Regions from separate parts of the Streptomyces sp. TAA486 genome, predicted to be linked through region 2. Evidence: predicted binding sites of a transcription regulator. Region 2 holds the regulator's gene; the other holds the start of a gene.
The links. Region 2 encodes HspR, which represses chaperone genes until heat shock. Its sites were predicted from a motif close to TTGAGNNNNNNNNNCTCAA; they were not measured.

Region 1 (3,407 bases), on a different contig from region 2:
GCGGCGCAGCAGTACGTGCACCCGGGCGGCGACCTCGCGCATGGAGAACGGCTTCGTCATGTAGTCGTCCGCGCCGACTCCGAGCCCGACGAGCATGTCGGTCTCGTCGTCCCGCGCCGTGAGCATCAGCACGGGGACCGGACGCTGGGACTGCACCCTCCGGCAGACCTCCAGCCCGTCGAAGCCCGGCAGCATCACATCGAGCACGATGAGATCCGGCTGCCAGGCCTCGGCTGTGTCGACGGCGGCAGGACCGTCGCCCGCCGTCTGGACCTGGAATCCCTCGGCGCGCAGCCGCATCGCGATGGCGTCCACGATGGTGGGATCATCCTCGACGACCAGGATTCGGCGCTGCGCGCCAGGGGTTGTCGTCGAGGACGCGTTGTTGCTCTGTGTCGGTGTGATGTTCTTCTGGTCCATTCGACCCCGCCCCTGCAATGGCCCCGTGGCTTGTTTGTGTGCGTGCTTGCAGCAGCGTAAGGGGATCGTGTCGGCTGCGGCTATGCCGGTTTGGTTGCGAAGTGGACCACGTCGGGGACGCCTCGGATAACGGGGATCTCTTCTGTGCGAATTCGTCGGAATCCGGCATTCCGCAATGCATCCTCGAATGTCGGGGAGGCCTGGGCGGACCACACGGCCAGTACGCCGCCGGGCGCCAGGCTCGCGCTGCAGACCGCGAGCCCCGCGGGCGAGTACAGGGAGCCGTTGTCCTCGGTGACGGTCCAGTCCGGGCCGTTGTCGACGTCCACGCAGAGCGCGTCGAACCTCTCTCCCCTGTCGAGATGACCCAGTAGATCCGCGTGCACGATCTCCGCACGCGGGTCGCGCAGGGCCTGCGCGGACAGCCGTGAGAGGGGCCCGCCCTCCCGGTGCCAGTCGATGACCGCCTCCTCGCGTTCGACGACGGTGATGCGGCCCCACGCCGGCTCGTCCGCGGCCGCGGCGAGCGAGAAGCCGACGCCGAGGCCGCCGATGAGCAGCCGGGGCGGCTCACGGTGCGCTTCGCGGCGCAGCTCCTCCAGGGCGGCCCGTACCAGCAGGCGCTCGGAACGCCCGTCGGAGGTGTCCATGAGGAAGGTGCCGTTGGCGATGATCTGGAGCAGCTGCCCGTGCTGCCGCAGCACGACCTCGCCGTGGGGTCCGTCGCGGCGGTCGAGGACGACGGGCTCCCCGGCGCCGTCGCCGGTCCCGGTATGACCGCCGGGGTCGGCGCTGTTGTGAGAGGTGGTGTGGCTGTGCGTCTGGGGCATGCGCCCATCCTGCCGCGGGGTGCGGGGGCCGTGCGGCGCCGGTGATCGCTCCTGGCGAACACGGCGGGCGGCGTGGAACATCCCGGGCCTCGCAAGCATTGAGTGGGCGTAGCTCAACTTGCCTGCCGAGGGAGAGATCATGGCTTCGACGTCCACACCGCTCACCCTGCCCGTGCTGCCCCTCGATGACGAGGTCGTGCTCCCGGGAATGGTGGTGCCGCTGGACCTGTCCGACAGTGAGGTCCGTGGGGCGGTGGAGGCAGCCCAGGCCGCCGCCACCGGAAGTGAGAAGCCCGAGGTACTGCTGGTGCCCCGGGTCGAGGGCACGTACGGGGACATCGGTGTGCTCGGCCGTGTCGAACAGGTCGGACGCCTGGCCGACGGCGATCCCGGAGCCCTCATCCGCGGCCGGCAGCGGGTACGTATCGGCGCCGGCACGAGCGGTCCCGGCGCGGCCCTGTGGATCGAAGGTGTCCTGATCGAGGAGCCCGAGACCACTGATGACACCGGGGATGCCGGGAAGAGCGGCGATGCCGGACCGGACGTCGCCGAGCTGATGACCGAGTACAAGGCGCTCGCCGCGGACTGGCTCCGCAAGCGCGGCGCATGGCAGGTCGTGGACCGGCTCCAGCAGATCGACGACCCCGGCCGTCTCGCGGACAACGCGGGATACTCACCGTTCCTGTCCACGGAGCAGAAGATCACGCTTCTGGAGACACTCGACCCGCTGGAGCGGCTGCGCCTTGCGGTGAAGACGCTGCGTGACCAGGCCGTCGAGCAGGACGTCGCCGAGTCGATCGCGAAGGACGTCCAGGAGGGCGTCGACAAGCAGCAGCGCGAGTTCCTGCTGAGGCGCCAGCTCGACGCCGTGCGCAAGGAGCTCGCCGAGCTGAACGGCGATCCCGAGGACGAGGGCGAGGACTACCGCGCCCGTGTCGAGGCGGCGGCCCTGCCCGAGCACGTGCACAAGGCAGCGCTCAAGGAGCTGGAGAAGCTGGAACGCGCCTCCGACCAGTCGCCGGAGGGCGGCTGGATCCGCACCTGGCTCGACACCGTCCTCGAACTGCCCTGGAACGAGCGCACCGAGGACGCCTACGACATCGGCGGTGCCCAGGCCGTACTGGACGCCGACCACGCCGGTCTCCAGGACGTCAAGGAGCGCATCACCGAGTACCTCGCGGTGCGCAAGCGGCGCGAGGACCGCGGCCTCGGCGTCGTCGGCGGCCGTCGCGGCGGCGCGGTGCTGGCGCTGGTCGGGCCGCCCGGGGTCGGCAAGACCTCCCTCGGCGAATCCGTCGCACGTGCCATGGGACGCAAGTTCGTCCGCGTCGCGCTCGGCGGTGTCCGCGACGAGGCGGAGATCCGCGGTCACCGGCGTACATACGTCGGTGCCCTGCCGGGCCGTATCGTGCGCGCCGTGAAGGAGGCCGGCTCGATGAACCCGGTCGTCCTCCTGGACGAGGTGGACAAGCTGGGCGCCGACTTCCGGGGCGACCCGGCCTCGGCGCTGCTGGAGGTCCTCGACCCGGCGCAGAACCACACCTTCCGGGACCACTACCTGGAGGTCGAACTCGACCTGTCGGACGTGGTCTTCCTCGCCACCGCCAACGTGATGGAGGCGATTCCGGAGGCACTGCTGGACCGCATGGAACTCGTGCAGCTCGACGGCTACACCGAGGAGGAGAAGGTCACCATCGCCCGCGACCACCTGCTGCCCCGCCAGCTCGAGCGGACCGGCCTCGCGGCCGACGAGGTCCGGCTGGAGGACGGCGCGCTGCGCAAGCTCGCCGGCGAGTACACGCGTGAGGCGGGCGTGCGGAACCTGGAGCGTTCGGTCGCCCGGGTGCTGCGCAAGGTCGCGGCCCAGCACGAGCTGGGGGAGCGCGAACTGCCCTTCACCGTCGGTGCGGACGAGCTGCGCTCGCTGATCGGCCGTCCGCACCACACCCCCGAGTCCGCGCAGGACCCGGCGCAGCGGCGTACGTCCGTGCCGGGCGTGGCGACCGGGCTCGCGGTCACGGGCGCGGGCGGCGACGTGCTCTTCGTCGAGGCGTCGCTCGCCGACCCCGAGACGGGCGGCTCCGGACTGACCCTCACCGGGCAGCTCGGTGACGTGATGAAGGAGTCCGCCCACATCGCCCTGTCGTATCTGCGCTC
Region 2 (3,407 bases):
TACCGAATCGGCGAACGGACGATCCGTCCCGCGAGGGTCGGCGTCGCCGAGCCGCAGCCGGGTGCCACCGGTGCGGAGGAGTCCGCCGACGAAGAGGAGAACGGTGGCCCCGACCAGGGCTGACCAGGCAGAACAGGGCGGCACACGCGGACACGGCACCGGGGAGGAGGGACGTCGCGGATGAGTACGAAGGACTTCATCGAGAAGGACTACTACAAGGTCCTCGGCGTCCCGAAGGATGCCACCGAGGCCGAGATCAAGAAGGCGTACCGCAAGCTCGCCAGGGAGAACCACCCCGACGCCAACAGGGGCGACGCCAAGGCCGAGGAGCGCTTCAAGGACGCCTCCGAGGCCTATGACGTGCTCGGCGACGCCAAGCGCCGCAAGGAGTACGACGAGGCGCGCGCCCTGTTCGGCAACGGGGGCATCAGGACCGGCGGTCCAGGTGGTCCCGGAGGAGCGGGTGGCTTCAACTTCGACCTGAACGACCTCTTCGGGGGCGGTCAGCAGCCCGGAGGCGGCGGTGCGGGCGGCTTCGGCGGCGGTCTCGGTGACGTGTTCGGCGGTCTGTTCAACCGCGGCGGTGCGGGTACGCGCACGCAGCCGCGGCGCGGCCAGGACATCGAGTCCGAGGTGACGCTCAGCTTCACCGAGGCCGTGGACGGGGCGACGGTCCCGCTGCGGATGTCCTCCTCGGCTGCGTGCAAGGCGTGTGCCGGCACGGGCGACAAGAACGGCTCACCGCGTGTGTGCCCGACCTGCGTCGGCACCGGCCAGGTCTCGCGGGGCGGCGGTGGCGGCTTCTCGTTGACCGACCCCTGCGTGGACTGCAAGGGCCGCGGGCTCATCGCCCAGGACCCCTGCGACACCTGCAAGGGGTCGGGACGGGCGACGAGTTCGCGCACCATGCAGGTCCGCATCCCCGCGGGCGTCAGCGACGGGCAGCGCATCAGGCTGCGCGGCAAGGGCGCACCGGGCGAGCGGGGCGGCCCGCACGGCGACCTGTACGTCGTCGTCCACGTCGACCGTCACCCGGTCTTCGGGCGCAGGGGTGACAACCTGACCGTGACCGTGCCCGTCACCTATCCGGAGGCGGCGCTCGGCGGCGAGATCAAGGTGCCCACGCTCGGCGGCCCGCCGGTCACGCTCAAGCTGCCGCCGGGGACGCCCAGCGGCCGTACGATGCGGGCCCGCGGCAAGGGCGCCGTGCGCAAGGACGGGACAAAGGGCGACCTGCTGGTCACCATCGACGTATCTGTTCCGCAGGATTTGAGCGAGAAGGCGAAGGGCATCCTGGAGTCCTACCGCGACGCGACCGCGGCGGAGGACCCGCGGGCGGCTCTGTTCAAGGCCGCGAAGGGAGACTGAGGTGAACGGCCGAGGTGGACGACGCAACCCTTACCAGCTGACCGACGAGTCCCCTGTGTACGTCATCTCGGTCGCCGCTCAGCTCTCGGGCCTGCACCCGCAGACCCTGCGCCAGTACGACCGCCTCGGCCTGGTCTCTCCGGACCGCGCCGCAGGGCGCGGCCGGCGCTACTCGGCGCGCGACATCGAACTCCTGCGGCAGGTACAGGAGTTGAGCCAGGACGAGGGGATCAACCTCGCGGGCATCAAGCGCATCATCGAGCTGGAGAACCAGGTCGCGGCGCTGAAGTCCCGCGTCGTGGAGCTCCAGCAGGCGGTCGAGGGTGCTGCCGCGGCCATGCAGCAGCGCGAGGCCCAGGTCCACGCCTCCTACCGCCGCGACCTCGTCCCGTACGAGGACGTGCACCCCCAGTCGGGCGCCCTGGTGGTCTGGCGCCCCAAGAAGCAGCGCCGCGACTGACGCACCCACAGGCTCCCGACGGGCAGCGGCCCGCGGGGGCCGTGTTGCTGCCGTCGGGTTCTCAGTCCTTGCGCGGGCCCAGCACGCAGAAGTCGTTGCCCTCCGGGTCCATGAGCGTGACCCGGAGTCCACCATGACCTGGTCCCATGCGAGAGCCATGGCCGTGAGCGCACTGCTGCCGCCGGCTCAGACGGCGGCTCCGGGCGCGACGGCGACCGCCTTGAAGTACGTGTAGTGGAAGGTGCCGCCCGGTTCAGCGGTCCGGTGCAGATCGGCGATGCCGCGGTCCCAGTCGGCGCGGGTCATGAGGCCGGCGGCCAGGACGTCGTCGCGGATGAGTTCGTACATGGCGATGAAGGTGTCGCGGGTGAAGCCCTGTACGAGGTCGGGCCGGTTCTCGTCGGCGTAGACGGTGAGCGGCCGTACATCCACGTTCACGTAGCCCGCTTCGGTCAGGAGCGGGTGCAGCCGGCGGCCGATCAGTGCGTCGCCCCTGCCGGCGGACTGGAGCCGCACCTGGGTGTCGACCACCGCGTGTGCGCGAACGCTGTCGGGGTGGAAGAACACCGAACCGTGGTCTCCCTCGATCACGGTGACGGTGCCTCCGGGACGCAGCAGCCTGCGCAGCCCGGCCAGTGCGCGGTGCGGCTCGGGCAGATGCTCCAGCACGAAGCACACGAAGAGATGGTCGAACTCCCCGTCCTCGTACGGGAGATCGAGCAGATCGGCCCGGCGCCACTCCACCTTCGCCCCGGGCGCCCGTGCCGTCACACGTTCGCGGGCACGGGCCAGCGAGCTCTCCGAGGTGTCGACGGCCACGATGTGCGCCTGCGGGCTGGAGCCGACCAGGTGCACCGTCTGAGCGCCCGTTCCGCACCCGGCCTCCAGCACACGGCTGCCCGGGGGGTAGGCCGTGCCCTGGTGCAGGAGCGCCGCGAGGGTGTTCGCCTGGTCGCTGAGGCGGCCGGCCTCGCGCGCCGAGTAGCCGTGTACGTAGCGGGCCGATGTCACTGGTCGGCCTCCCTCCGGGGCGGTCCGCACCCGTCGTCGACGCTGTCCGGTCTCACTCTGCTGGGACCATGGACCTGTGGACAGGGCCAAAGGGAGTGCAGCTGACAGGTCCGTATCGGCGCCGGCCGCGGTCGGTTCCGACTTCCTCCAGCTCGACATCGCCGACGCACCGCGGGGAGGACTGGCCGACTGGCTGGCCCGGCGGCTCCGGCTCGCGATCTCGGACGGACGTCTCCCGGTGGGCAGCAGGCTCCCCGCCTCGCGGGTGCTGGCCGCGGAGCTGCGGGTCTCGCGCGGCGTGGTCACCGAGGCGTACCAGCGGCTGAGCGAGGACGGGCACGTCGCGGGCCGCGGGCGGGGCGGGACGGTCGTCGTCGCCGCGGCCGCAGGCCCGGCCCCCGCGGTGACGGAGCCGCGCCGGCTCCCGGCGCGGGGGGAGGTCTTCGACGCCGAGCCCCGTACGGAGATCCTCGAGACGCTCCGGGCCGTCCCCGCCCGTGTCGATCTGACGCCTGGGGTGCCAGACCTGGCGGCCTTCCCCCGTACGGCCTGGCTGCGCGCCGAACGT

Region 1: the regulator HspR is predicted to act here: its motif matches at 1,349-1,367, upstream of lon (endopeptidase La).

Annotation. Positions count from the first base shown of each region.
Region 1 covers NZ_AUEV01000001.1:573,137-576,543, forward strand. Annotated here, with positions in the region: gene I004_RS31700 (response regulator transcription factor) at 1-420, opposite strand, end outside; gene I004_RS0102650 (class I SAM-dependent methyltransferase) at 501-1,250, opposite strand; gene lon (endopeptidase La) at 1,390-3,407, shown strand, end outside.
Region 2 covers NZ_AUEV01000018.1:24,296-27,702, forward strand. Annotated here, with positions in the region: gene grpE (nucleotide exchange factor GrpE) at 1-123, shown strand, start outside; gene dnaJ (molecular chaperone DnaJ) at 181-1,368, shown strand; gene I004_RS0123525 (heat shock protein transcriptional repressor HspR) at 1,370-1,828, shown strand; gene I004_RS35630 (methyltransferase domain-containing protein) at 2,015-2,839, opposite strand; gene pdxR (MocR-like pyridoxine biosynthesis transcription factor PdxR) at 2,916-3,407, shown strand, end outside.